Regions from separate parts of the Nonomuraea sp. NPDC052129 genome, predicted to be linked through region 1. Evidence: riboswitches for the same ligand, from Rfam matches in the RefSeq annotation. Region 1 holds a riboswitch; each other region holds the start of a gene.
What was found. Region 1 has a riboswitch for cobalamin ahead of AB0L53_RS28590 (ABC transporter substrate-binding protein). Riboswitches for the same ligand answer to the same signal wherever they lie in the genome.
Positions count from the first base shown of each region.

Region 2: linked by a shared signal. The riboswitch ahead of cobN (cobaltochelatase subunit CobN) and the one ahead of AB0L53_RS28590 (ABC transporter substrate-binding protein) in region 1 are both predicted to bind cobalamin.
Region 3: linked by a shared signal. The riboswitch ahead of AB0L53_RS24390 (ribonucleoside-diphosphate reductase subunit alpha) and the one ahead of AB0L53_RS28590 (ABC transporter substrate-binding protein) in region 1 are both predicted to bind cobalamin.

Region 1 is NZ_JBFAVX010000014.1:38,455-47,939, reverse strand. Features, by position in the region: gene AB0L53_RS28605 (cytochrome P450) at 1-316, shown strand, start outside; gene AB0L53_RS28600 (SDR family oxidoreductase) at 396-1,211, shown strand; gene AB0L53_RS28595 (Gfo/Idh/MocA family oxidoreductase) at 1,466-2,329, shown strand; cobalamin riboswitch at 2,337-2,457, shown strand; gene AB0L53_RS28590 (ABC transporter substrate-binding protein) at 2,530-3,498, shown strand; gene AB0L53_RS28585 (iron ABC transporter permease) at 3,510-4,508, shown strand; gene AB0L53_RS28580 (ABC transporter ATP-binding protein) at 4,505-5,359, shown strand; gene AB0L53_RS28575 (adenosylcobinamide amidohydrolase) at 5,409-6,059, shown strand; gene AB0L53_RS28570 (hydantoinase B/oxoprolinase family protein) at 6,177-7,913, opposite strand; gene AB0L53_RS28565 (hydantoinase/oxoprolinase family protein) at 7,906-9,485, opposite strand, start outside.
Region 2 is NZ_JBFAVX010000051.1:27,263-36,747, forward strand. Features, by position in the region: gene AB0L53_RS55480 (cobyrinate a,c-diamide synthase) at 1-1,050, shown strand, start outside; gene cobN (cobaltochelatase subunit CobN) at 1,005-4,628, opposite strand; cobalamin riboswitch at 4,663-4,851, opposite strand; gene cobG (precorrin-3B synthase) at 4,880-6,193, shown strand; gene AB0L53_RS55495 (precorrin-8X methylmutase) at 6,231-6,851, shown strand; gene AB0L53_RS55500 (precorrin-2 C(20)-methyltransferase) at 6,857-8,338, shown strand; gene AB0L53_RS55505 (cobalt-precorrin-6A reductase) at 8,329-9,138, opposite strand; gene cobM (precorrin-4 C(11)-methyltransferase) at 9,212-9,485, opposite strand, start outside.
Region 3 is NZ_JBFAVX010000011.1:35,416-44,900, forward strand. Features, by position in the region: gene AB0L53_RS24365 (FHA domain-containing protein) at 1-1,627, opposite strand, end outside; gene AB0L53_RS24370 (ABATE domain-containing protein) at 1,744-2,301, opposite strand; gene AB0L53_RS24375 (DMT family transporter) at 2,386-3,258, shown strand; gene AB0L53_RS24380 (mechanosensitive ion channel domain-containing protein) at 3,281-4,366, opposite strand; gene AB0L53_RS24385 (ribonucleotide-diphosphate reductase subunit beta) at 4,379-5,374, opposite strand; gene AB0L53_RS24390 (ribonucleoside-diphosphate reductase subunit alpha) at 5,415-7,652, opposite strand; cobalamin riboswitch at 7,779-7,973, opposite strand; gene AB0L53_RS24395 (tripartite tricarboxylate transporter substrate-binding protein) at 7,978-8,943, opposite strand; gene AB0L53_RS24400 (SAM-dependent methyltransferase) at 9,049-9,485, opposite strand, start outside.

The DNA.
Region 1 (9,485 bases):
CGATATTTCACTCCACGACGTGATAATTCCGGAGAAGTCGTTGGTGCTCCTCTCCACCGACTCCGCCGCCCACGACGAGACCGTCTTCCCCGACCCGGACCGGTTCGTCATCGACCGGGCCAACGCCGACGCCCACATGGTCTTCGGTTACGGCATCCACTTCTGCGTGGGCGCCGCGCTCGGCCGGCTGCAGCTCCGGACGGCGCTTGACGTGCTCGGCCGCCGCCTGCCCTCGCTCAGACTCGCCGACGAGCCCATCGTCTACCGCAAGTCCATCGTGGGCCGGGGACTGACGGCCCTGCGGGTGACGTGGTGAGTGCCGTGCTGGGCCCGGTTTGGCGGGCGGGTGGCGTGGTGAGCGTGGCGTCGGGCCTTTTTGACGGGAAGGTGACGTGGTGAGTGCCGCGCCGGGTCGGTTCGATGGGCGGGTGGCCCTGGTGACGGGCGCGGGGTCGGGCATCGGTGCGGCGTGCGCGTCGCGCCTGGCCGCCGAGGGCGCCTGCGTGGGCGTCCTGGACGTGCGCGCGGCGGGCGCCAAGTCGGTCGCCACCGCCATCCGCGCCAGGGGCGGCACGGCCGCAGCGCTCGTCTGTGACGTGTCGGACGAGAAGCAGGTGGCCGAGGCGATCGGCGACCTGGTCACCTCGTTCGGCCGCCTGGACGTCGTCCACTCCAATGCGGCCGCGCTCGACCCCGGTACCTACGGCCGTGATCGCGACCTTGAGGACCTCGATGTCGCCGTCTGGGACCGCACGATGGCGGTGAACCTGCGTGGCTGCCTGCTCATGGTCAAGCACGCGGCCCCTGTGATGGCCGACGGCGGCGCGTTCGTCGTCACTTCGTCGGTCTCTGGCCTGCTGGGCGACGTCGCGCACGTCGCGTACGGCACCTCGAAGGCGGCGCTGACCGGTTTCGTGCGCTACGTGGCCACCAAGTACGGCTCGCGCGGCATCCGCTGCAACGCCGTCGCGCCCGCGCTGGTCCTGACCGATGCGGCCGCGCAGGCCCTCGGCCGGGAGCGGCTGGCCGACAAGGCGGCCGAACGGCTGCTGCCCTGGGCCTGCACCCCGGACGACGTGGCCGACCTCGTCGCCTTCCTCGCCTCGGGTGAGTCGCGATGCATCACGGGACAGACCATCGTCATTGACTCCGGCACGGTGGCCCACCGCCCTGAACACGCCCTGCGCCAATGGCGCGACGCGGCGGGGTGACCATCGGGATTCCCCGGCGTGGTTCGTCACACGACTGTCTCGATCCCTGTGACGGTCTGTCGTGGCTGGGGTCCTTGGGAGAAATACCCCCTCCGGGGACGAGGAAGAATTGGAGGGCGCCGGGGTGCGGAGGAAGTCGGTCTGTCGTGGCAGGAGCCCCCTGGAGGGGACACCCTGCGGGGGAGTGGAAGACCGGATACCCGCAGAACATTCCTAGGAACCGCATTAGGGTTATGGCGGATCAAGGGGGATGAATGGAACCGGTGTCGGTCGGGTTGGTCGGGGCGGGGCCGTGGGCGGAGCGCGCGCATGCGCCCATGCTGGTCAACAGCCCGCATCTCCGGTTCGCCGGCGTGTGGGCCCGGCGCCCGGAGGCTGCCGCTCGGCTGGGGGCGCCGGTGTTCGAGCGGGTCGAGGAGTTGTTCGAGGCGTGCGAGGCCGTGGCGTTCTGCGTGCCGCCGGGCGTACAGGCCGAATTGGGGGTGCGCGCGGCGAAGGCCGGGAAGGCGCTGTTGCTGGAGAAGCCGCTCGCCGACTCGCTGGAGAACGCGCGGCGGCTCGCCGACGCCGTGCGTGAGGCCGGTGTGCCCTCCCAGATGGTGCTCAGCATGCGTTATATGAAGCAGGTCAGGGAGTTCCTGGCGCGCTGCGCGGAAATCGAGGCATTCGGCGGTCACGCCGCGAACATCTCCAATGTCCTGCTGGGCGGCCACCTCTTCGGCACCCCGTGGCGGCTCGAGCGCGGGGCGCTCCTGGACGTCGGGCCGCACGTGGTCGACCTGCTCGACGCCGCGCTCGGCCGGGTGACCGGCGTGCGCGCGCACGGCAACCCGCTCGGCTGGACCGGACTGCTGCTCGATCACGAGGGCGGCGCGGCCAGCGAGGCGTCGCTGTGCATGGCCGCCGCCGGCGACCTGCCGCCCGCCAGCGTCGCGGTGTACGGCAGGACGGGCAGCGTGACGCTGCTGCCCAGTGATGACGACGATCCGTTCGAGACCATCGCCGAGGAGTTCGCGCGGACCGTACGCCAGGGCGGTGGCCACCCGCTGGACGCGGCCCACGGGCTCAGGTTGCAAGAGATCATCGCTGAGGCGGAAGCCCAATTGGGCACCCCTTGACTTAACGCCCATCTGGCGCATTGATAGCGTCTGTCCGACGCGCAGAGTTGCAGCGAAGTCCGGTGCGAGTCCGGCGCTGTCCCGCAACTGTCATAGCCAGGTCGCCTGCCTCCGCGCTGACGTCATCAACCCTCGTGGAAAAGGGTGATCCGTCGCTCTCAAGCGGGTCTCTCGGTTCCGACAGTGTGAAAGGACTTCTCGTGAGGCCCGTACGCACGGCCTTCGCGGGCGCGCTGCTGGGAACGCTTGTTCTGGCCGGATGTGGTCAGACCAGCACTACCACCACCCCGTCACCCGCGAGCCCCACCGGCTCCACCGGTACGACCGGCTCGACCAGCTCCGCCGCCTTCCCCGTGACGGTCGAGGCGGGCAACGGCAAGGTCAGCATCGCCAAAAAGCCGGAGCGAATCGTCTCGCTCTCCGCCAGCCACACCGAGACGCTCTTCGCCATCGGCGCGGGCCCCCAGGTCATCGCGGTGGACGACCAGTCCAACTACCCGGCCGGTGTCCCCAAGACCGACCTGTCCGGCTTCAAGCCGAACGTCGAGGCCATCGTCTCCCAGAAGCCCGACCTGGTGATCGTCTCCAACGACATCGACGGCATCGTCGCCAAGCTGGGCAAGGTGAACGTACCGGTCCTCCTGGAGCCCGCCGCCACCAAGCTCGACGAGGCGTACGACGAGATCACCGACCTCGGCGCCGCCACCGGAAACACCGAAAAGGCCGGACAAGTCGTGACAGGCATGAAGACATCCCTCGACAAGCTCTCGGCGAGCGCCCCCAAGGACAAGAAGCTCACCTACTACCACGAAATCGACCAGACCCCCTACGCGGCGACGTCCAGCACGTTCATCGGGCAGATCTACGCCATGTTCGGCCTCACCAACATCGCCGACAAGGCGCCGGACCCGGCGGGCGGCTACCCCAAGCTGTCGGCGGAGTTCGTCGCCCAGGCCGACCCGGACCTGATCTTCCTGGCGGATGTGAAGTGCTGCCAGCAGAGCAAGGACACGCTGGCCAAGCGCCCCGGCTGGAAGGGACTGTCGGCCGTCAAGGGCGACCAGGTGATCCAGCTCGACGACGACATCGCCTCGCGCTGGGGCCCGCGGGTCGTCGACCTGGCGCAGACCATCAGTGACGCCGTCGGCAAGGCGGCCACCCGCCAGTGAGGTCCAGACCGATGTGGACGGCGGGCGCGCTGGCCGTGCTCGCCGTCTCCATGGTCGCCGGGCTGCTCGGCGGGGCCGCCGACATCTCGCCGTGGCAGGTGGTGCTCCAGGTGCTCGACTGGCTGCCGTACGTACACGTGGACTCGGGGCTGGCACCCGTGGAGCAGGGGCTGCTGTTCGAGCTGCGGCTGCCCAGGGTGCTGGTGGCGGCCGTGGTCGGCGGGCTGCTGGCCATCGCGGGGGCCGGCTACCAGGGGGTGTTCCGCAATCCGCTGGCCGACCCCTACCTGCTGGGCGCCGCGGCCGGAGCCGGGCTGACCACCACTGTGGTCATCGTGCTCGTGCCGACCCCAGCGGTCGGCATCCCGGTGGCCGCCTTCGCGGGTGCGGTCGGCGGGGTGTTTCTCGCGTACGTGCTCGGCAACACCGCCGGGCGCTCGGGCGGCACCGCCACGCTGGTGCTCGCGGGGGTGGCCGTCACCTCGTTCCTGACCGCGATCCAGACGTTCATTCAGCAGTTCAAGGTCGAGCAGTTGCAGCGCATCTACTCCTGGATCCTGGGCGACGTGGGCGGCGGGTGGGACCAGTTCTGGCTGGTCCTGCCGTACGCCGCCGTCTCGGCCGTACTGCTGCTCGCGCATGGGCGGATGCTGGACGTGCTCTCGGTGGGGGACGAGGAAGCCACCAGCCTCGGCGTCCGCGCCGGGCGGGTACGGCTGGCGGTACTGCTCGCCGCCTCCCTGGCCACCGCTGCGGCAGTGGCGGTGAGCGGGCTCATCGGGTTCGTCGGCATCGTCATTCCGCATGTGGTCAGGCGGCTGGCGGGCGGCTCCTACCGGATCGTGCTGCCGCTGTCGCTGATCGGCGGCGCCGCCTTCCTCGTGCTCGCCGACCTGGTCGCGCGCACCGTCATCGCCCCCGCCGAACTGCCCATCGGGGTGGTCACCATGTTCGTCGGCGCGCCGTTCTTCGTGGCGGTCCTGCGCATGACCCGGCAGACCGCCACATGACCGCCGCTACGGGGCCGGCAGACCGCCATGTGACCGCCGCCACGGCCGGGCAGGCCGACACGGCCCGGCCGGCCCGGATGATCGAGACGAGCGCCCTGTCCGTACGGCTCGGCGAGCGCGAGGTGCTCACCGACGTCGACCTCTCGGTACGGCGCGGCGAATGGCTGGCGATCATCGGCCCGAACGGCGCCGGAAAGTCCACCCTGCTCAAAGCCGTCATGGGCGTCGTCGCCCACCGGGGCGACGTCACCGTCGGCGGCCGGGCCGCGAACACGCTCAGGCCCAGGGACCGGGCCAGGCTGGTCGCCTACGCCCCCCAGACGCCCTCGCTGCCCCCCGACATCACCGTGTACGACTACGCCCTGCTCGGCCGCACCCCGTACATTCCTTACCTCGGCAGCGAGAGCCGCCACGACAAGGAGGTCACCAGGTCGGTGCTCGAACGTCTCGACCTCACCGAGTTCGCCGCGCGCCGGCTGGGGGAGCTGTCCGGCGGCGAACGTCAGCGGGTGGTCCTGGCCAGGGCACTGGCCCAGGAGGCGCCCGCGCTCCTGCTCGACGAGCCCACGACCGCGCTCGACCTCGGGCACCAGCAGCAGGTACTGGAGCTGGTCGACCGGCTCAGGCTCGCCGACGAGCTGACCGTGGTGACGACGCTGCACGACCTGACCCTCGCCGGGCAGTACGCCGACCGGCTCCTCCTGCTCGCCGGCGGCCGGGCCGTCGCCGCCGGGCAGCCGGGACAGGTGCTCACGGAGGCGCTGGTCGGCACCCACTTCGACGCCCGGGTGGAGATCGCGCCGGGTCCCGGAGGCCGGCCCGTCGTGCACCTGGTCAGGGGTGGCTCGTGAAAGTGGCGCCGGCCTATCGGGTCGAGGGCGTCGTCCTGAAGGGGGTCTCGTGGAGCTGACGTATCGGGTCGAGGACGGAGCGCGGCTCGGGTCGCTGCTGTGGGAGTTCGGGCCGGGATGGCGGATGATCTCGTCGGCGCTCCTGGGCGGGGGGATCGGGGAGCGTACGTGGGTGCTGAACGCGCAGGTCGTGGCGGGCTACTCGCGGATGGACCCGGTCGAGCACCTGCTCGACCTCGGGCCTGACGGTAGCGGGGTGGGGATGATGACCGCGGCCTCGGTGGAGCGCTACGCGCGGGCGGTGGACGGCGGCGCGGAGGTCGTGGCGACGGTCGGGTTACGTGTCCCCACCTGGGCGGCCGCCCCCGAGGGCGCCACCGACCCCGAGCTGGCCCCGATGCTCAGCACCCTCGCGCCGCCTGTGGGGACGATCAACCTGATGGCCGTGCTGCCGGTCGCGATGACCGACGCCGCCCTGGTCAACGCCGTGATGACGATGACGGAGGCCAAGTCGCAGGCGCTGATCGAAGCGGGTTTCCCGTGCACCGGCACCGCCTCGGACGCCCTGTGCCTGGCCGTACGCGCTGAGGGGCCGCAGGAGCTTTTCGGCGGCCCGCGCTCGACCTGGGGCGCCCGCCTGGCCCGCGCCGTCCACTCCGCCGTCCACCAGGGCGCGGCCTCCTGGCGGCCCCGGAGCTAGGACGATGGGCGTCCCACGACCGTCTCGATCTCCTTTGACGGTCCGTGGTGGCTGAGGTCCTTGTGAAGGGATACCCCCTTTGGGGGCGGGGAAGAGCGGACGTCCGCAGTCGCCGGATCAGCGGGTGAGGCCGTAGTCCTCCTGGGCGCCGCGTTCCGTGACGCGGCCCGCGTCGAGGTCGGCGAGTACCGCTTCGCGGTCCCGCTCGTACGGGGAGCCCATTCCGCCCCCACCCGTCGTCTCCACCACGAACGCCTCACCGGCGGCGAACCGTACGTTGTTCACCTTCGACGCCAGCCGCTCGACCGTCCCGTCCAGGTGGCGCTTGAAGAAGCCGCCGACCCGTCCCGGCAGTCCGCCGTCGCGGCCCGGCGGGGCCAGGCGCAGCCGGTCGCCGCGCGTCGTGACGTGGCAATCCGCCAGGAACCGGTACACGGTCCGCGAGCCCAGCCCGCCGCGATGCCGTCCGGGGCCGCCGGAGTCGGGGATGGTCTCGATCGACTCCACGATCAGCGGGCAGCGGCTCTCCACCGGCTCGGCCTGCGGCACCGAGTTGCGGCCGATGCCGAAGTGCACGCCTGTCGCGTCCGGCCCGTCGAGCCCCCGCCGCGCGCCGACGCCGCCGAAGTCGTACGACAGATGGATCCAGTACGGCGCCCCGACGGCCGCGATCGAGAACGGCTGGAGGATGCCGCTGGGCGCGATGGCCCGCTCCGGGACGGCGTCCGACAGCGCCTGGAAGATGGCCTCCATGGCCGCGTAGATCGGTACGTACCGTCCGCCGCACGGGTAGGGGGAGCGGGCGTTGAGCAGCGAGCCCTCCGGCAGCCGTACCTCGATCGCGCGCAGGCAGCCGTCGTTCATGGGGATCGTCGGATCGAGGAAGCAGCGCACCGCGAACACGGCGGCGGCCAGCGACTGTGACGCGGACGCGTTGATCGCCGCCGGCACCTGGGCACCGGTCCCGGCGAAGTCCACCACAGCCCGCATCTCCGGCACCTGCGGCTCGCTGTCCGTCCGAGTCTCGGGCGCCTTTGGCTCGACGCGCCCGCCATCGGAGGAGCGGCGTTCCAGGGTGATGGCCACCCGGACATCATGCGATTTTTCGGGACTTATTCCGTCGTCGTCGATCGGGTACGACGCCTCGAAGCGGCCCTCCGGGAGGTCGGCCAGCGCGGTCCGCGTCCTGGCCTCCGTGTAGTCGAGGTAATCGTCGATCCCGCTCGCCAGCCCCGCCGCCCCGTACTCCGCCACCAGCGCCCCGACCCGGGCGGCCGCCACGGCGGTGCCCGCCACGAGCGCCCGTACGTCGCCCATGACCTTGTCCGGCGTACGGCTGTTGGCCCGCAGGATGGCCTCCACGGCCGGTTCCAGACCGGCGGAGGTGGCCAGCCGTACGGGAGGCAGCTGAAGCCCTTCGAGGAAGATGTCGGTGGCCAGCGGCGCCATGCCACCGGCGGACAGCCCGCCCAGGTCCGACACGTGGATCATGGTCGCGGCGAAGTACGCGGGCCGGTCCTCGACGAAGACGGGCCGGTAGACGAGCAGGTCGTTGGTGTGCACGCCGCCCCGGTAGGCGTCGTTGAGCACGTACACGTCACCGGGCCGCATCGTCTCCAGCGGCACGTCCCGGACGAGCTCCGGCAGGGCGACCTTGAGCGCCATGCTGTTCATGAGCGTGGTGGCCATGGAGTGCGCGATCAGCCGCCCGCGCGCGTCCAGGACGGCGGCGGAGGCGTCGGACCCCTCGACGATGAACGTCGAGTACGCCGACCGCACGACGACGATGCTGGCTTCCTCGGCGGCGACCACCAGCGCGTTCCGCAGCACCTCGGCGGTCAGCACGTCATTCATGCGGCTCCCTGGTCAGATGTACGGCCCGCGCCGGGCCCAGCGTGGCGGTCCACCCGGGCGGCACCACGATCGTGGACTCGGCGTCCTCGATGATCCCCGGACCGGCCAGGACGGCCAGCGTGTCGCGGGTGTGCATCGGCACCTCGACATACCCGCCCACCTCGGCGAAGTACGCGGACCGCACTCCAAAAGGCCCCGAAGAAGCCACGGGGACGTCGGTGACCGCCGGGACCGGGGCGGCGGGCAGGGTGACGCGGACCCGGTAGCTGACGATCTCCACCTCGCCCCGCTGCGAGATCCCGTAGACCCGCTCGTACCGGTCGAAGAACCGCGCCTCCAACTCCGTACGCGAGGAACTCCACGGCACGGTCAGATCATGCGACTGCCCCCGGAACCGTACGTCCACCGACCGTGAGACCCGCACCCCCGGATCGGTCGGCGACACCCCGAGATCCTCCGCCGCCGAAGAGGCCAGCGAGTCGAACACCTCCGTGGGATCCCCGGCGTCCAGCCGCGACAGCACCCGGTCCGTCGACAGGTCGCCCACCAGCAGCCCGGCCGCCGACGCGACGCCGCAATGGGCGGGCACCACCACGGTCCCGATCCCGAACCGCTCCGCCACCCGCGCCGCGTGCATCGGCCCCGCCCCGCCGAAGGCCACCAGCGCGTACCCGCGCGGATCGATCCCCCGCTGCACGGTCACCACGTGCACGGCCGCGGCCATCGAGGCGCTGACGATCTCGTGCACGGCGTGCGCCGCCGCCGCCCTGGACACCCCGAGCGGCCCGGCCACCCGCTCCAGCGCCTTGTCGGCGAGCGGCGCGGACAGCGGGATCGACGCCGACGTCAGGTAGCCGAGAACCAGGTTCGCGTCCGTGACCGTCGGCTCGGAGCCGCCCAGTCCGTAGCAGGCGGGGCCCGGGTCGGAGCCCGCCGAGTGCGGACCGACGCGCAGTGCTCCGGCGGCGTCGAGCCAGGCGATGCTGCCGCCGCCCGCGCCCACCTCCGCCAGGTCGATGGCCGGGGTCTTGATCGGTACTCCGGTCCCGGCCCGCCGCCCGCCGAAGCTGCCCTTGCCGCCGACGTGGAACTCGTGCGTGATCTCCGGCCGCCCGTCTCGCACCACACAGGTCTTGGCCGTCGTCCCGCCCATGTCGAAGGAGATGACGTTGGCGAACCCGCTGCCCGCCGCCGCGAGCACCCCGGCCGCCGGGCCGGACTCGATCATGGCGACCGCCCGCCTGGCGGCCAACTCGGCGGAGATCACACCGCCGCTCGACTCCATCACGTGGACGGGCGCCTCCACGCCCAGCGAGGCCAGCTGGTCGCGCAGCCTGGAGAGGTACGAGGCCATGATCGGTCCGATATAGGCGGACATGATGGTCGTCGTGGCCCGCTCGTACTCGCGGATCTCCGGCCATACCTCGGACGAGACGACCACGTTCTCGACAGATTCGCGGAGGATCGCGGCCACCTGCCGCTCATGGTCGGGGTTGGCGTAGGAGTGCATCAGGCACACCGCCGCCGACGTGATGCCCCGCCGCGCGATCTCCGCCGCCACCCGCCGTACGG
Region 2 (9,485 bases), on a different contig from region 1:
GTGCTGGTCGTGGACGCGGCCCGGCAGAGCCGGTCGGTGGCGGCCGTGGTGCACGGGTTCGCCACATTTGACCCGCGTGTACGGGTGGGCGGGGTGGTGCTCAACCGGGTCGCCTCGGACCGGCACGAGGAACTGTGCCGGGCCGCTCTGGGCGCGGCGGGCATGCCGGTGCTCGGCGCGATCCGCCGCGACGACGCCGTCTCCACACCTTCCCGCCATCTGGGTCTGGTGCCCGCCGCCGAGCGTGAGGCCGAGGCGGTACGGGCCGTGGAACGGCTCGGCGCCCTGGTGGCGCGCTCCTGCGACCTGGACGGACTGATGCGGCTGGCGAGGACGGCGCCCGCGCTGACCGCCACGGCATGGGACCCCGCGACGGCGGCGGCCTCGCTCGTCGGCCCGGTATGGGACCCGGCGAAGGAGAGCGCGCGCGTCGAGGAGACAGCGCGCGTAGGAGAGGGTGTCGTCGTGGCGGTGGCGGGCGGGGCTGCCTTCACGTTCGGGTACGCCGAGCACGTCGAGCTGCTGCGCGCGGCCGGCGCGGACGTGGCGACCTTCGACCCGTTGCGCGAGGAGAAGCTGCCGGACGGCACCGCCGCGGTGGTTCTCGGCGGCGGCTTCCCCGAGGTGTACGCCGCCGAGCTGGCCGCCAACGAGCAGCTCCGTGACCAGGTGGCGGCCTTCGGCGGCCCGATCGCCGCCGAGTGCGCGGGACTGCTCTACCTGTGCGCGGAGCTGGACGGGCGGCGCATGTGCGGGCGGGTGCCGGGCCGGGCGCGGATGACCGGCAGGCTCACGCTCGGCTACCGGGACGCCGTGGCCCTGAAGGATTCGCCCCTGACGAGGACGGGCGAGCGCTTCCACGGGCACGAGTTCCACCGGACCACCGTCGAGCACGCGGGCGAGCCGCTGTTCCGGAACCGGGGCGGCGGCACGGACGGACACGGCGACCCGCTGGTCACCGCGTCCTACCTGCACCTTCACTGGGCCGGATCGCCGGCCCTCGCTCACCGGCTCGTGTCGTCCTCCAGGTCCCCTTCGGTCTTGAGATAGACCTCCTGCAGACCGCGCAGGATCTCCGGGTCCGGGTGCTCCCACATGCGCCGCTCGGCGGCCTCCAGGAGCCGTTCGGCGATGCCGTGCAGCGCCCACGGGTTGGACCGGGTCATGAACTCCTGGTTCTCCGGGTCCAGCACGTACGTCTCGGCGAGCTTGTCGTACATCCAGTCCGCCACCACGCCCGTCGTGGCGTCGTAGCCGAACAGGTAGTCCACGGTCGCGGCCAGCTCGAAGGCGCCCTTGTAGCCGTGGCGCCGCATCGCCGCCAGCCAGCGCGGGTTGACCACTCTTGCGCGGAAGATCCGTGAGGTCTCCTCCGACAGGGTGCGGGTGCGTACGGCGTCGGGGCGGGTGCTGTCGCCCACGTACGCGGCCGGGGCCCGGCCGGTGAGCGCGCGGACCGTGGCGATCATGCCGCCGTGGTACTGGAAGTAGTCGTCGGAGTCGGCGATGTCGTGCTCGCGCGTGTCGACGTTCTTGGCGGCCACGGCGATCCTGCGGTAGGCGTCCTCCATCTGCGGGCGCGCGGCCACGCCATCGAGGTCACGGCCGTAGGCGTAGCCGCCCCAGACCGCGTACACCTCGGCCAGGTCGGCGTCGTCGCGCCAGTTGCGGCTGTCGATCAGCGGCAGCAGCCCGGCCCCGTAGGCGCCCGGCGCGGAGCCGAAGATCCGCATCGTGGCGTGACGTTCCTCGCCACCGGTCGCGGTCACGTGGGCGCGTACGTAGTTGTGCTCGGGCGGCTCCTCCAGCCCGGCGGCCAGCCGTACGGCGTCGTCCAGCATGGCCACCACGTGCGGGAACGCGTCGCGGAAGAAGCCACTGATGCGGACGGTCACGTCGACGCGCGGCCGGCCCAGCTCGGCCAGCGGGATCGGCTCCAGGTTCGTGACCCGGCGGGACGCCTCGTCCCATGCGGGGCGGATGCCGAGCAGGGCCAGCACCTCGGCCACGTCGTCGCCGGCCGTACGCATGGCGCTGGTGCCCCAGACGGACAGCCCCACCGAGCGCGGCCAGTCGCCGGTGTCGGCGCGGTAGCGCTCCAGCAGTGATTCGGCCATCGCCTGGCCGGTCTCCCAGGCCAGGCGGCTGGGCACCGCGCGGGGATCGACGGAGTAGAAGTTGCGGCCGGTCGGCAGCACGTTGATCAGGCCGCGCAGCGGCGAGCCGCTCGGCCCGGCGGGCACGTAGCCGCCGTTCAGGGCGTGCAGGACGTGGTCGAGCTCGTCGGTCGTCCGGGCCAGACGCGGGACCACTTCGGTGGCGGCGAACGCGAGCACCCGCGTGACGAGCTCGCGCCGATCGGCGGGCAGCGCGTGGGCGACCTCCTCCGCGACCTTCTCCGCGATCTCCTGCGCCACCTCCTCGGCCGCCTCCGGCGCCCAGCCTCGCTCCTCCATCGCCTCGACCAGGGCGCGAGCGGTCGCCTCGGCCCGGTCCATCTCAGCCAACCCCGCCGTGCCGTCCTCGGCCAGGCCGAGCGCCTCACGTAAGCCGGGCAGGGTCTCGCGGCCCGACCACATCTGCCTGGCGCGCAGCATGGCCAGCACCAGGTCCACCCTGACCTGCCCGGTCGGCGCCTGGCCGAGCACGTGGAGGCCGTCGCGGATCTGCGCGTCCTTCACCTCGCAGAGCCAGCCGTCCACGTGCAGGATGAAGTCGTCGAACTCGGTGTCGTGCGGCCGATCGGCCAGCCCGAGGTCGTGGTCGAGACGGGCGGCCTGGATCAGTGTCCAGATCTGGGCGCGGATCGCGGGCAGTTTGGCCGGGTCCATGGCGGCGATGGTGGCGTGCTCGTCCAGGAGCTGTTCCAGCCGGGCGATGTCGCCGTACGTCTCCGCCCGCGCCATCGGCGGCACCATGTGGTCCACCAGCACCGCGTGCGCCCGCCGCTTGGCCTGGGTGCCCTCGCCCGGGTCGTTCACCAGGAACGGGTAGATCAGCGGCAGGTCGCCGATGGCCGCGTCGGTCCCGCACGAGGCGGACATGCCCGCCGACTTGCCCGGCAGCCATTCCAGGTTGCCGTGCTTGCCCACGTGCACCATCGCGTGCGCGCCGAACTCGGCCGACAGCCAGCGGTAGGCGGCCAGGTAGTGGTGGCTGGGCGGCAGGTCGGGGTCGTGGTAGATGGCGATCGGGTTGTCGCCGAAGCCGCGCGGCGGCTGGACCATGACCACCACGTTCCCGGCGCGCAGCGCCGCCAGGACGATGTCGCCGTCATGGACGAACAGCTCGCCGGGCGGGGCTCCCCAGTGCCGCTCGATCCCGGTGCGCAGGCCGTCGGGGAGCGTGCGGTACCAGCGTTCGTAGGAGGCGGCGGAGATGCGTACCGGATTGCCCGCCAGGTGCTCCTCGGTCAGCCAGTCCTGGTCCTGGCCGCCCGCGGCGATGAGCGCGTGGATGAGCGCGTCGCCGTCCTGCTCGGCCACGCCGGGGAAGCCCTCGCCCAGGTCGTAGCCCGCTTCGGCGAGCCGGGCCAGCAGCCGTACGGTGCTGGCGGGGGTGTCCAGGCCGACGGCGTTGCCGACGCGCGAGTGCTTGGTCGGGTACGCCGACAGCATCACCACCAGCCGCCGACCGCCGGGTGGGGTGTGGCGCAGCAGCCCGTGGCGTACGGCGATGCCCGCCACCCGCGCGGCCCGCTCGGGGTCGGCGACGTAGACGGTCAGCCCGTCCGGATCGATCTCCTTGAAGGAGAACGGCACGGTGATGATCCGCCCGTCGAACTCGGGGATGGCCACCTGCGAGGCGGCGTCCAGCGGCGACAGGCCGTCGTCGTTGTCCTCCCACGCCTGCCTGGAGGTGGTCAGGCACAAGCCCTGCAGGATCGGCACGTCGAGCGCGGCCAGCGCGCCCACGTCCCACGCCTCGTCGTCCCCGCCCGCGCCCGCTGTCGCGGGACGCGAGCCGCCCGCCGCCAGCACGGTCACCACCAGCGCGTCGGCGGCCCGCAGGGTGTCCAGCAGCTCGGGTTCAGCGGTGCGCAACGAGGAGCAGAACACCGGCAGCGCCCGCCCGCCCGCGTCCTCGACGGCGGCGCAGAGCGTCTCGACGAAGGCCGTGTTGCCCGCCATGTGGTGCGCCCGGTAGTAGAGCACCCCGATCACGGGCCCCTCGTGTGACCGTGCCTCGCGCTCCAGCCGCCCCCAGGACGGGGTGGGCTCCGGCGGCGCGAACCCGCGCCCGGTCAGCAGGACGGTGTCGGACAGGAAGGCGTGCAGCTCGGTCAGGTTGGCGGGCCCGCCGTGCGCCAGGTACGCGTGCGCGTCGGCGCAGACGCCGCCGCGCACCGTGGACAGCTCCATCAGCTCCGCGTCCGGCGCCTGCTCGCCGCCCAGCACCACGACCGGACGGGGCCCGGCCAGCAGCGCGTCGAGCCCCTCCTGCCAGGCGCGGCGACCGCCGAGCAGCCGTACGACGACCAGGTCGGCTCCCTCCAGCAGGCCAGGCAGATCTTCGGGGGCGAGCCGGGCGGGGTTGCCCAGGCGGTAGGCGGCGCCACAGGCACGCGCGCTCAGCAGGTCGGTGTCGGAGGTGGAGAGCAGCAGGACGGTACGGCTGTCGCCAGGCACGGCGCGATCCTCCCTCGGGGTCCTCGCCCCGGTCGTGGGTGTCGCGACGGCAGGAGTCTCCTGGCTCCCGGATCAGCGCTCACCCCGGCCTTCCCACCCGTTGCCGGGCAGTGGCCTGCGGTGGGGTTCGCTCCCCGGTCACAGTGGCGGGACCGCGCCGGATTCGCACCGGCTTCCTCCCTTTGCCATCGCCTACCCAGGAGCCTACGGCAGGAGCAACCTCCACCAGAAGTGGCGTTACCATCCTCATCGTGTCCATAGCCGACTTTTCCGGACGGGTCCGGCCCGACGCCTGTCCGGGAGCGCTCCAGGTGCACGACGCCGCCGACGGCCCGCTGGCCCGGGTCCGCCTGCCCGGCGGCGCGATCTCCGGCGGGCAGCTCCGCGAGCTGGCGGCCTGCGCGGCGGAGCTGGGCTCCGGGGTGGTCGAGCTCACGTCGCGGGCGAACGTACAGGTGCGCGGCCTGCGCGCGCCGGCCGCCTTCGCCGAACGGATCGCCGCCACCGGGCTGCTGCCCTCGGCCGCGCACGAACGGGTACGCAACATCGTCGCCTCGCCGCTCGGCGGCCGTGGTCCCTCGGGTTTGGTGGACACGCAACCCCTGGTAGAGGCCCTGGACCTGGCTCTATGTGCACGTGCCCGGCTGGCCGGGCTGCCAGGACGCTTCCTGTTCGCGCTGGACGACGGCACGGGTGACATGCGGCAGCTGGCCGCTGATGTCACTCTCGTGCCGTCGGCCGCGGGCGGTGACGCCTGCGCGACACTGCCCCACAGCGCGGTGGCGGGCGGTGACGCCTCGGCGACACTGCTGCTGGCGGGCGTGGACACCGGGCTTGTCGTGCCCCGTGACGCGGCGGTCGGGCAGATGATCGCCGCCGCCGAAGCGTTCCTCGACGAGCGGGAGCGCGGGCTTTCCGATCGTGACCGGGGCGCGTGGCGGATCGCGGAGTTAGCGGACGGTCCTGCCCGGATCGCCACCGACCTCGGCGTGGCCGACGTGCCTGCCCAGGTCGCGGCCCACCTGGGCTCGGCGGACAGTCCCGCCCACGCGGGCGTGGCGGATGACCGAGCGACGACCGCACCGGATGACTCCCCTGCCTGCTCGGCCCACCGCCCCGGACCTGTCGATCAGCGGGACGGCCGCGTGGCGCTGGAGGCCGTGGTGCCGCTCGGTCGGCTGTCCGCCGCTCAGGTACGCGCTGTCGCCGACACCGCCGACGACGGTGGGGCGGTTCCGGTGCGGCTGACGCCGTGGCGGACGGTCGTCCTGCTGGACCTGTCCCCCGCCGCGGCCGAGCGGGCAGTGCGGCAGCTGTCCGCGGCAGGGCTGGTGACCGATCCGGTCTCTCCCTGGGTCGGTGTGAGCGCCTGCACCGGACGTCCCGGCTGCGCCAAATCACTCGCGGACGTGCAGGAGGACGTACGGCGGTGGGTGGCGACCCTGGACGCGCCCGCTGCGACGCCGGTGCACTGGGCCGGTTGCGAGCGGCGCTGCGGGCTGCCCCGCGGCCGGGTGGTCCAGATGGTGGCCACCGCCGACGGATACGAGGAACGGCTGCCGTAATAGCGGCTGGCTTCGACCGATACGAGGAAAGGCAGCAGTGACCGACTACCTGCGCGACGGGGCCGAGATCTACCGGCGTTCGTTCGCGACCATCCGTGCCGAAGCCGATCTCACCGGGATGCCCCCGGATGTGGCCCAGGTGGCGGTGCGGATGATCCACGCGTGTGGCATGACCGACCTCGTCGCCGACCTGGACTGGTCGCCTTCGGTGGTCGTCCGGGCCCGCGAGGCGCTGCGGCGCGGCGCGCCCGTGCTGTGCGACGCGCAGATGGTCGCCTCCGGCGTCACCAGGCGCAGGCTGCCCACCGACAACGACGTGGTGTGCACTCTGGGCGAGCCAGGCGTGCCGGAGCTGGCCGAACGCCTCGGCACCACACGCAGCGCCGCCGCCCTGGAGCTGTGGCGCGACCGGCTGGACGGCGCCGTGGTGGCGATCGGCAACGCCCCGACCGCCCTGTTCCGGCTGCTCGAACTGGTCGCCGAGGGGGCCGGCAGGCCGGCGGCGGTGCTCGGCGTGCCGGTCGGCTTCATCGGCGCGGCCGAGTCCAAGCGAGCCCTGGCCGACAGCGACCTGGAATACCTGGTGGTGCACGGACGCCGCGGCGGCAGTGCGATGACGGCGGCGGCGGTCAACGCCATCGCGAACGAGACGGAGTGACGGCGATGACGGGACGGCTGTACGGGGTCGGACTGGGCCCGGGAGACCCGGAGCTGGTCACGGTCAAGACGGCCCGGCTGATCGGCGAGGCGGACGTGATCGCCTACCACGCCGCCAGGCATGGCCGCAGCATCGCCCGCTCGATCGCCCTGCCTTACCTGCGGGAGGGGCAGATCGAGGAGCTGCTGCTGTACCCGCTGACCACGGAGACCACCGACCACCCCGGCGGCTACCAGGGCGCGCTGGACGACTTCTACGCCGACTGCGCCGAACGGCTGGCCGCCCACCTGGACGCGGGCCGGACCGTGGTCGTGCTGAGCGAGGGCGACCCGCTGTTCTACGGCTCCTACATGCACATGCACAAGCGGCTGGCCCACCGCTATCCGACCGAGGTGGTGCCGGGCGTGACCTCGGTCAGCGCCGCCTCCGCCGTCCTGGGGCGGCCGCTGGTGGAGCGGGACGAAGTGCTGACCGTACTGCCCGGCACGCTGCCCGCCGAAGTGCTGGCCGAGCGGCTGCGCGGCACCGACTCGGCGGCGGTGCTGAAGCTGGGCAGGACGTTCGAGAAGGTCCGCGACGCCCTGGCCGAGGCCGGGCGGCTGGACGACGCCTGGTACGTCGAGCGCGCCACCATGGGCGCCGAACGCGTCGCGCCGCTCAAGGACGTGGACGCCGACGGCGTTCCGTACTTCTCGCTGGCCCTGCTCGCCAGCCCGGCCGAGCGCACCTTCGTCCCCGAGCCCTCGTCGACCGAGGGGCGCGGCGAGGTGACCGTCGTCGGCCTCGGCCCGGCCGGGCGGCCGTGGCTCACGCCGGAGGCGCAGGATGCCCTCGCCGCGGCCACCGACCTGGTCGGCTACGGCCCGTACGTGGACCGGGTGGCGCCCAACCCGCGCCAGCGCCGCCACCGTACCGACAACCGGGTGGAGGCCGAACGCGCCAGGCACGCGCTGGAGCTGGCCGCGGCGGGCGCGCGGGTGGCCGTGGTGTCTTCCGGCGATCCCGGGGTGTTCGCCATGGCGAGCGCGGTGCTGGAGGAGGCGGCGGCCGGGTTCCCCGACGTGCCGGTGCGGATCGTGCCCGGTCTGACGGCCGCGCAGGCGGTGGCCAGCAGGGCGGGCGCGCCGCTCGGCCACGACTACTGCGTACTGTCGCTGTCGGACCTGCTCAAACCGTGGGACGTGGTGGCCGACCGGCTGACCGCGGCGGCCAAGGCCGACCTGGTGCTGGCGCTGTACAACCCGGCCTCGCGCAGCCGTACCTGGCAACTCGCCGCCGCGCGTGACCTGCTGCTGGAGCATCGCGACGCGGCCACTCCCGTGGTGATCGGCCGTGACGTCGGCGGCGCGCAGGAGAGCGTCACCGTCACCACGCTCGGCGAGCTCGACCCGGCCCAGGTGGACATGCGCTGCCTGCTGATCGTCGGCTCCTCGACGACCCAGGTCACCGCTCGCGGCGTCGTCTACACCCCCCGCCGCTACCCCTGAGCCCAGAGCGCCGCCGCGTTCACGGTCTCCACCAGGCGGACACCCGTCGGCAGCGGCGGCCGGTCCACCATGATCACCGGTAGCCCCAGCTCGCGGGCCGCGACGAGCTTGGCGGCCGTGAGCTGGCCGCCGCTGTCCTTGGTGACCAGCACGTCCAGACGGTGCTCGCGGATGAGGGCCAGCTCGCCCTCGACCGTGTAGGGCCCGCGGTCGAGCAGTACGTGTACGTGAGGCGGGACCGGCGGTTCGGGCGGATCGACGGACCTGGCCAGCAGCCACACCCCGGCCAGCCCACTGAAGACGGGCAGACTCCGGCGCCCGGTAGTGAGGAACACCCGCACCGGCCCGGTCGGCTGGGCAGTGCCCTCGGCCGGCTCGGCCAGCTCGACCGGCTTGGCGATGGCCAGGCGGGCGGTGGCGGCTTCGGCCAGGCGGGTGGCGGCGGCCTCCAGGGAGCTGACGCGCTGCCAGGTGTCGTCCGGTCCCTGCGGCCAGCCCGGTCGGCGCAGGACGAGGAGCGGCACGCCCGTGCGCACCGACGCCTCGGCCGCCGAAGCCGTCATCCGCGCCGCGAACGGGTGGGTGGCGTCCACCACGGCGTCGATCCGCTCGGCGGCCAGCCACGTGGCCAGCCCGTCCGGCCCACCGAACCCGCCCGCACGCACCTCGCCGACCGGCAGCCTCGGGTTCGTCACCCGCCCGGCCAGCGACGACACCACGTGCACGCTCGGGATGTCGGCCAGCTCGGCGGCCAGCGCCCGCGCCTCCGCCGTGCCGCCCAGGATCAGAACCCGTCTCATGCCGCGATCCTGCGCGCCCGCGCTGTGCCGCTCGCCCTGCGGCACCGCCTTCCTTGCCACAGGGGCAGCGCGATCAGGTCCCGTCGCATGATCGCTCCCGCTCCGCGCTGTACAGGTGGCTGTCGGGAAACTGGGTCGCCGACAGCGCCCGGCCGACGACGATCACCGCAGTGCGGCGGATCCCCGCCTCCTGGACCTGCTCGGCGATGTCCGTCAGCGTGCCGCGCAGAACGACCTCATCGGCCCGGCTCGCCCGCGCCACCACCGCGACCGGGCAGTCCGGCCCGTAGGAGGGCAGCAGCTCCGCCACCACCGCGTCGATCCGCTGCACGGCCAGGTGCAGCACC
Region 3 (9,485 bases), on a different contig from region 1:
CGACGCGGGCCAGCAGGCCCATCACGATCGGCAGGGCGATGGTGATGCCGAGGAACAGCCGGTCCGCCACGATGCCACGGCAGTAGCGGCGCACCAGCGTGCTGAGCTGCTCGGGCCAGCTCTGCGGTTTCGGCGGGATCTCTCGCTGTACGGGACGTCCCGTCGAAACCGGCTCGATCATGTCGGCCGCGATGTAGGTCTGGTGCGGCGACGACCGCGCGTACTCGCCGGCCCAGTCTTTGGTCGCGTCGTCGAAGGCCAGGAAGACGTCCGCCCAGTCGGTGAAGCCGAGGAACGGCAGCGCCTCCTCGGGCGGACCGAAGTAGGCGATCTTCCCGCCCGGCGCCATCACCAGAAGCCGGTCACAGATATCCAGATTGGCGACGCTGTGGGTGACGACGGCGACAGTGCGGCCGTCGTCGGCCAGACCCCGCAGCATCTGCATCACCGACTTGTCCAGCCCCGGGTCCAGACCGGAGGTCGGCTCGTCGAGGAACAGCAAAGACGGCTTGGTCAGCAACTCCAGGGCGACGCTGACGCGCTTGCGCTGGCCGCCGGACAGCGAGGAGATGCGGTTGTTCTTCCGATTTTCGAGCCCGAGCTGCTGGAGGACCTCGTCGACACGCGCCTTCCGCTCGTGCTGCCTGGTGTCGTCGGGGAAGCGTAACTCCGCGGCGTAGATGAGGGCGCGGCGCACGGTGAGCTGGCTGTGAAGGATGTCGTCCTGCGGCACGAGGCCGATCCGTGAGCGCAGCTCGGCGTAGTCGCGGTAGAGATCGCGCCCGTCGTACGTGACCATGCCCTGGTCGGCGGGGCGCAGCCCGGTGAGCGCGCGCAGCAGGGTGGACTTGCCCGAGCCGCTGGGGCCGATGATCGCCAGCAGGCACTTCTCACCGACCGGAAACGACACATGGTCCAGGAGCACCTTGCCGCCCGCGACGGTGACGGTGAGTTCGTGTGCCTGGAGGCAGACCTCGCCGGTGTCGGCGTACTCCATGAGGGTGTCGCCCACAAGCTGGAACGTCGACGTCCCGATGCCGATGAGATCGTCCGGGGAGACGCGGGCCCGCTGAACGAGCCGGCCGTTGACGTACGTGCCGAAGCGGCTCCCCACGTCGACGATCTCGTGGACGCCGCCGGCGATCCGGAGCTCGGCGTGCTGGCGCGATACTCGCAGATCGCTGACCACCACATCGTTGTCGGGAGCCCGGCCGATGCGTACGACCTGCGCGCCGTCGAGACTCCTGACGGCGGCCGGCGCCCGCCACTGCCCGCTGTGCGGGAAGCGGACCGTAGGTGTCGGCTGGATCTCGGGTGCGCCGCCTCCGTCTTCGGAGACGGTACGGAAGCTGACGAGCCCGCCCTCCGACGGGTGCCCGAGGCCGATCCTGGTTCCCGGACCGACGATGACCCGCTGGACGCGGTGGCCGCTCACGTACGTGCCGTTGCTGCTGCCCGAGTCCTCCAGGATCCACTGACCGCCCTCGAAGCGCAGCATGGCATGCGTACGCGAGACGTGATCGGCGTCGATGACCACATCCGACCCCGGATCACGGCCTAACCGGTACGAACGCCCCGGATCGAGGGTCACCGATGTGTCATGGCCTTCGACGACAAGCTGCGTCACGAGACCGCCTTTCCCACAGGAGCGAGAGGCGACGTGAGCGACTCTCCGTCGAGCCTCAAAATGGTTGACCGCAGACAGGATCCCCGAAAAGCGGTCGGGCCGCGAGCCTGCGGCGGTCACACCCGCTGGCGGGCGCGGAAACCCGCGGCCTTGGCGCGGTTGCCGCACTCGTGCATGTCGCACCAGCGCCGCGACGACCCGCGCGAGGTGTCGACGTACAGGCGAGTGCACACCTCTCCCCCACATTCCTTGATCTGTACGGCCCGCGGCCCCCCGAGCAGCTGGACCGCCTCCCTGGCGACAGTGGCGAGGGCGGCAGCGAGATCCCCCGACCGCTCGACCCGCCCGGCGTCGTTCAGCAGCACGGACGCCGGCGGCCCGGCGGCGGCCCGGTTGACCAGCCGCCGATCGTCCGCCGCCCCGGCCTCGCACACCGCGAGCCGGTCGATGGCGTCCCCCGCCGCCAGCCGGTAGATGGCCTCCCGCAACGTCTTCCCCGCCACGAGATCGGCGTCCACGACCGCCGGCTGCCCGTCGAGAATGCCCGCCTCGACCGTCCACCGCGCCAGGTCCGCCGGCTCGCGCAGCAGGTCACGCCGGTCGGCCCGGCGGTGTTGCACGGTGCCCGCCAGGTCGAGCCCCAGATTGCCGCTGATGAAGGTGAAGCTCGTCACACCCCCATAGTAACCATGTTGACAGGTTATGCGAGGGCACGGAACAGTGACATAACCGGATTAAGGGGTTATGGAGGGTGTGCCGTGGCGGTCAGCGTTATGGAGGCCAGGAGCAAGGCGCCGGCCCTCATGCCGTCCCTGTTCGTGGTGATGTGGAGCAGCGCCTTCATCGCGGGGGTGATCGGCGTCGGGTCGGCGCCGCCGTTGCTGCTGACGTTCGCCAGGTTCGCACTGGCGGGGCTGTTGCTCGGCGCGTTCGCGCTGGTCGTGCGGGCGCCGTGGCCGCGCGGCCGGCGGCTGGCGCACGTGGTGGTGTCCGGGATCCTGGTCCAGGCGGTGCAGTTCGGCGCGTTCTACTCCGCGATCGGCCTGCATGTGCCCGCCGCGGTCGTGGCGTTGGTCCAGGGTCTCAACCCGGTGGTGATCGCGCTCGTGGCAGGACGGCTGCTGGGCGAGCGGGTGAGCCCGCGCCAGTGGGTGGGCTTCGGGCTCGGCGCGGCCGGGGTGGGGCTGGCGGTGGCGGACCGGTTGAGCTTCTCTCTGGCCGGGGTGGCGTTCTGCGTGGTCGGGCTGCTGGGGTTGAGCCTGGGCACGATCTACCAGAAGCGGTTCGCCGCGGACATGGACGTGCGGACGGGCACCGCGACGCAGTTCCTGGTCGGCGCGCCACTGGTGGGGCTGGCCTCGCTGGTGTTCGAGACGCCTCGGGTGACGGACTGGGGCGCCTTCTCGGGCGCCGTGGGCTGGCTGGTGCTGGTCAACTCGATCGGCGCGTTCCTGCTGCTCAACACGATGCTGAAGAACGCGCCCGCGAGCCGGGTGAGCACGATGTTCTTCCTCACCCCGTCGGTCACCGCGGTGATGGCGTGGCTCCTCGTCGGGCAGTCGCTGCATCCGCTGGCCGTCGCGGGCCTGCTGGTCGGCGGCATCGGAGTACTGCTGGCCAACCGACGCTGAGCGTCAAACAGGCCCAAATCGGTCAGCCCGGCGCGACTCCGGTCCACGGCACCCCCGCGCGGGTCTCCGGAGTCTCGATGCGGAAGCGGGGCAGGGACTCGGGGAAGTTCTCCCTGATGTAGCCCACGAGGTGTTCGCGTACGTCGCACTTGAGGTCCCAGGCGGAGGGCGAGTCGGCGGCGCTCATCAGCGCCCGCAACTCGACCAGCCCGTTCGGCAGCACGTCGGTGACCTGGAGCGTCCAGTCCTTCTGATCCCACAGGGGGCTCTCCTGGATGAACCGGTAGAGCTCTTCGCGCAGCTTGCCGATCGGTATCGACCAGTCGACCCGCAGGAACACCACGGCGAGGACCTGGCTGCCGTGCCTGGTCCAGTTCTCGAACGGGTTCTGGGTGAAGTAGGACACGGGCAGGACCAGGCGCCGCTCGTCCCACAGGCGTACCACCACGTAGGTGAGCGTGAGCTCCTCGATCCGGCCCCACTCGTCGTTGACCACGACCACGTCGTCGAGGCGGAGCGCGTCGCTGAAGGCGAGCTGGAGCCCGGCCAGCATGTTGCCGATGGTGGGCTGGGCGGCGATACCGACGATGGCGCCGGCGATGCCCGCCGAGGCGAGCAGCCCGGCGCCCAGGGCGCGAACCTGCGGGAAGGAGAAGAGCATGGTGCCGATCGCCAGGACGACGATGGTCACGGCGGCGACGCGGCGGACCAGCCCGATCTGGGTCATGATGCGCCGTGCCCGGCGATTGCGCTCCCCCTTGACGAGGACCAGCCGGTCCAGGACGACGTCGGTGAGGGCATAGCTGGCCTGGACGATCAGCCAGGTGACGCAGGCGATGGTGACCAGGCCGAGCACGCGGTCGATCGTGCCGCCGAGCTCGCGTTGGCGGACGCTCTCGCCGATCATCCCCGGCGAGAACACCAGGTTGGTCGCCACCACGACCCCCACCGAGAACGCCGCCCAGGTGCAGTGCTCCACCAGGTGCCGGGCGAGCGCCCATTTGCGGCCCGCCCTGACCAGCAGCCTCCTGACCACCTCCACCACGAGAATGGCGCCCGCCACCGAGATGGCGAGAATGAGCCAGTCGGTCGGCGACTGCACGTTCATGCCCCCTATGTCTTAAAAGGTCTCGTCAAATGTCACATTGCCCTCAACAGCCACTTGGTATGCGGAGACACGCCGTTCGAAGAAGTTGGCCAGCTCCTGGACGTCCTGCAGCTCCATGAACCCGAACGGATTGGCCGTGCCGTATCTCTGCGGCAGCCCGAGCCGAGCCAGCCGCTGGTCGGCGACATATTGAAGGTAGTCACGCATCTGCTCGACGCTCATGCCGGGCATGCCGTCGCCGCACAGATCGCGGGCGAAGGCCAACTCGGCGGCGACGGCCTCCTCGATCATGCGGGTGACCTGCTCCCCCAGCTTGTCGTCGAACAGCTCGGGCTCCTCGGCCCGCACGGTGTCGACGACGCTGAAGGCGAACTCCATGTGCATGGACTCGTCACGGAACACCCAGTTGGTGCCGGTGGCCAGCCCGCCGAGCAGGCCCCGAGACCGGAACCAGTATACGTAGGCGAACGCTCCGTAGAAGAACAGCCCTTCGATGCAGGCGGCGAAGCAGATCAGGTTGAGCAGGAACTGCCGCCGCTCGTCCGCGCTCTCCAGCTGCCGTAGGCCGTTGATCGAGTCGATCCACCGGAAGCAGAACTCCGCCTTGTCCCTGATGGACGGAATGTGCTCGACGGCGGCGAACGCCTTGACCCGTTCCTCCAGGTCAGGCAGGTACGTGTCGAGCAGCGTCAGGTAGAACTGCACGTGCACGGCCTCCTCGAACAGCTGCCTGCTGAGGTACAGCCGCGCTTCGGGGGCGTTGACGTGCTGATAGAGGTTGAGCACGAGGTTGTTGGCCACGATGGAGTCGCCGGTGGCGAAGAAGGCGACCAGCCGGTTGATCAGGTGGCGCTCCTGCGGCGTCATTCTGGCCAGGTCGGCGAGGTCGGAGTGCAGGTCCACCTCCTCGACGGTCCAGGTGTTGCGGATCGCGGCGCGATAGCGCTCGTAGAAGTCCGGGTAGCGCATGGGGCGCAGGGTCAGGTCCATGCCGGGGTCGAGCAGCATTGGGGGTCTCCGTTCGAGGGGGCTACTTTCGGGTGGACTACTACTGGCAGGCTTCGCAGGTTTCCGGGTTCTCCAAGGAGCAGGCGACGGCGTCGAGCGCGATCGTCGTCTGCGCGATCGTCGTCTGGGCGATCCGGGTGGCCGGGCGCGAGCGCAGGTAGTAGGTGGTCTTCAGGCCCTGCTTCCAGGCATAGGCGTACATCGACGACAGCTTGCCGATCGTCGGGCTGGCCATGAACAGGTTGAGCGACTGCGACTGGTCGATGTACGGCTGACGGGCCGCGGCCAGGTCGATGAGCGCCTTCTGCGGCAGCTCCCAGGCCGTCCGGTACAAGGTCTTGAGGTCATCGGGGATGCCCGCGATGTCCTGGACCGAGCCGTCCGCCCGCTTGAGGTCGTCGCGCATCCGCTGCGTCCACAGCCCGCGGGCCTGCAGGTCGGCCACCAGGTAGCGGTTGACCTGGAGGAACTCCCCCGACAGTGTCTCGCGCTTGAACACGTTGGACACCTGCGGCTCGATGCACTCGTAGCACCCGGCGATGGAGGCGATGGTCGCGGTCGGGGCGATGGCGACCATCAGCGAGTTGCGCAGCCCGGTCTCGGCGATCTTCGCGCGCAGCTCGTCCCAGCGTGGCGACACGGCGGCGGCGTAGTGGTCGGGGTGCAGGACGCCGCCCGCCGCCCTGGTCTCCTCGTACGACGGATGCCGGCCGCGCTCGACGGCCAGGTCGGCGGAGGTGTCGTAGGCCGCCAGGGCGATCTCCTCGGCGACGCGCGTCGACAGGCCCAGCGCCTCGGGCGAGTCGAACGGCAGCCGGAGCGCGAAGAAGACGTCGGCCAGGCCCATCACGCCGAGCCCGATCGGCCGCCAGCGCTTGTTGGCCGCCTCGGCCTCAGTGGTCGGGTAGAAGCCCAGGTCGATGGTCCGGTCCAGGAAACGTACCGCCGTACGGACGGTCGTGCGCAGCCGGGCCCAGTCGACGCCCTCGCCGGTCAGGTGGGCGGCGAGGTTGATCGAGCCGAGGTTGCACACCGCCGTCTCGCCGTCGCTGGTGACCTCGAGGATCTCGGTGCACAGGTTGGACAGGTGGATGACGTTCTCGGGCCGGGCCGTCTGGTTGGAGGTGCGGTTGGCGGCGTCCTTGAACGTCATCCAGCCGTTGCCGGTCTGGGCGAGGGTGCGCATCATCCGGCCGTAGAGGGTCCGGGCGGGCAGTTGCCGGGTGTAGCGGCCGTCGGCCTCGTAGGCGCGGTAGGCGCGGGTGAACGCCTCGCCGTACAGGTCGGTGAGGTCGGGGACCTCCTTGGGGTCGAACAGCGACCAGACCTCGTCGGCCTCCACCCGCCGCATGAACTCGTCCGGCACCCAGTTGGCCAGGTTGAGGTTGTGCGTACGCCGGGCGTCCTCGCCCGTGTTGTCGCGCAGCTCCAGGAACTCCTCGACGTCGGCGTGCCAGGTCTCCAGGTAGACACAGGCCGCGCCCTTGCGGCGCCCGCCCTGGTTGACGGCGGCGACGGAGGAGTCGAGCGTACGCAGCCAGGGCACGATGCCGTTGGAGTGCCCGTTGGTGCCCTTGATGAGGGATCCGCGCGAGCGCACCCGGGTCCACGCGATGCCGATGCCCCCGGCGTACTTCGACAGCCTGGCCACCTGCCCATAGCGGTCGTAGATCGACTCCAGCTCGTCGCGCGGCGAGTCGAGCAGGAAGCACGACGACAGCTGCGGCCGGCGCGAACCGGAGTTGAACAGTGTCGGCGAGCTTGGCAGGTACGACAGCGTGGACATGAGGCCGTACAGCTCGGCGGCCTCGGCGACCGTCTCCGACAACCCGCAGGCCACGCGGAGCAGGAAGTGCTGCGGCCGTTCGAGCACGGTCCGCGACTGCGGGTGCCGCAGCAGGTAGCGGTCGTAGACCGTACGCAACCCGAAATACTCGAAGCGGTCGTCCGCGTCGCCGGAGACGAGCGCGTCGAGCTCGGCGGCGTGCGCGCCGACGAAGGCGGCGAGCGAGTCCTGGATCAGCCCGGCGGCGTGGGTGGCGGCGATGGACTCGGAGAAGGTCCGCACGCCGTGCCCGGCCGCCTCGTCGGCGATCTCCTCGGCCAGGAGCCGGGCGGCGATCCGGGAATTGGCCGGATCGGTGATCACCCGGGCGGCGGCCTCCTCGATCGCCAGCCGCCGATCGACGGTTTTGGCGGTGGCCGACTGCCGATCGACCGTCGCCGGCTGCCGGCCGACGGTGGCCGGCTGGTGATCGGCCTCAATGATCTGCGTCACGTGCTCTCTCCTCGCGAGCTCATCCCCGTGAGGGCGCGTGAGAGCACGGCGGCCCTGGACTCCCCGGCCGCCGACGCCCCCGGCCCTCCCTCGAGGCCATGGACACTTCGATGGGCGGAGCCGGCTGGCTCCCCCAACGTCACCGGCAGGTCTTCGGGCTCGCGGGCATGGTCGATAGTTCCTACTGGCCGTCGCTTCCCGGAAATGTCCAGTGCTCGTGACGGCGGTCGTTCCCGCTCACCGCTGCGGGGCAGCCCCGGAATCGCACCGGGTTCCCTTTTGCTCCGCCCCGAGGGGCGAACCAGCGACGAGCAGAATCCTACATCTAGTGGCCCTGGGCGCAACTACCCCAGCATGTTGTGTCAGCGGTGTCGAGCATGCCTAGATCGCGGAGCACGGCCCTGGTCCTGCCGATCTCCGAGGCCAGCCACTGTTCGAAGTCGTCGCCGCTGAGCGGGATCGAGGTCCATCCCTCCGCCCGGCAGGCCGCCCGCCAGGAGGCGGACTCCGTGATCTCGTCACAGAGCCGGATGGCGACGGCCTTGCCGTCCTCGGACATCCCCTCGGGCCCCACGGCCGCGCACCAGTCGGCGAAGTCGACCCGCACGCCGCACTCCAGCAGGCTCGGCGCCTCGACGCCGTCCACCCGGCGCGCGCTGGAGACGGCCAGCACCCTGACCTGGCCCTTGCCGATGGCGCGGCGCCAGTCCGCGAGCGTGCCGGTCGCCGCGGCGGCCTTGCCACCGAGGAGCGCGGCCGTGGCCTCCTCGCTGCCGGGAAAGCCGGTGTAGTCGACCTGCCGGGTGTCGGCGCCGAGGCCCTTGGCGATCAGCCCGAACAGCAGGTGGTCGGGCTCGCCCTGCGGTCCGCCCGTCAGCGGCGTGCGGTCGGGGTGGGCGACCAGCTGCGCGCCGAACTGGTCGAAGGTGGCGAACTTGGAGTGAGCGGGCACCACCACCACCTCGATCTGGCCGGTGAGCCGGGCCAGCGGCGTGGCGGTGTCGAGCAGCGACAGCCCGTTGTTGAGCTCGGTCGCGGCCAGCGCGGGCAGCCCGGTGACGGTGATCCGGGTGACGGGCGGCGTGCCGGAAATCGGGAAACCGGCGTCGCGGGCGGTTTTGACGAGCGCCTTGGCGACGCGGGCCCAGCGTCCGGCGCCGGGGACGATCGCGAACCGGCCCGAGAGGCCGGCCGCGTTGACGGCACGTCCGCCGAGGCTCCCCTCCGTGCCACATCCTGTCGCGCAGGCCGCCACCGCCAGGCCGAGCGCGAAGAACCCCCGTCGGCGCATGGCGTCCTCCCCTCGCACCCCATAACTACCCCAGGTCACTGACACTTAACGCACTGTTACACATCTGGGTTGTCATTATCAGGGATCACGAAAAGTCGGGAAGAACTATGAAGTTTTCTCGCCCACACCGACGAGCAGGTACGACGGCAGCGAGGGCTCGCTGACCAGCCTGGGCCGGTCAGGACGCCAGTCAGGGGCGTGCACCAGGCCCGGCTCGACCAGCTCGAAGTCCCCGAAGAACGCCCGAATCTCCCTCGGCGTCCGGTCGGTGCCGGCCCCGGCCGAGGTGGGCCGGTGGAGCGGCGTGGCGCCCTCCTCGAACCGTCCCCGCGAGGTCGCGTGGGTGAGCACCAGGTAACTGCCGGGCGCCACCGCCTCGCGCAGCCTGGTCACCATCTTGCCCGGGTCGCGGGCGTCCGGGATGAAGTGCAGGATCGAGACCAGCAGCACGCCCACCGGCTCGTTCATGTCCAGGAAGCGGGACGCCTGCGCCAGCACCTCGTCGGGGTCGAGCAGATCGGCCTGGACGAAGACGGCCCGGC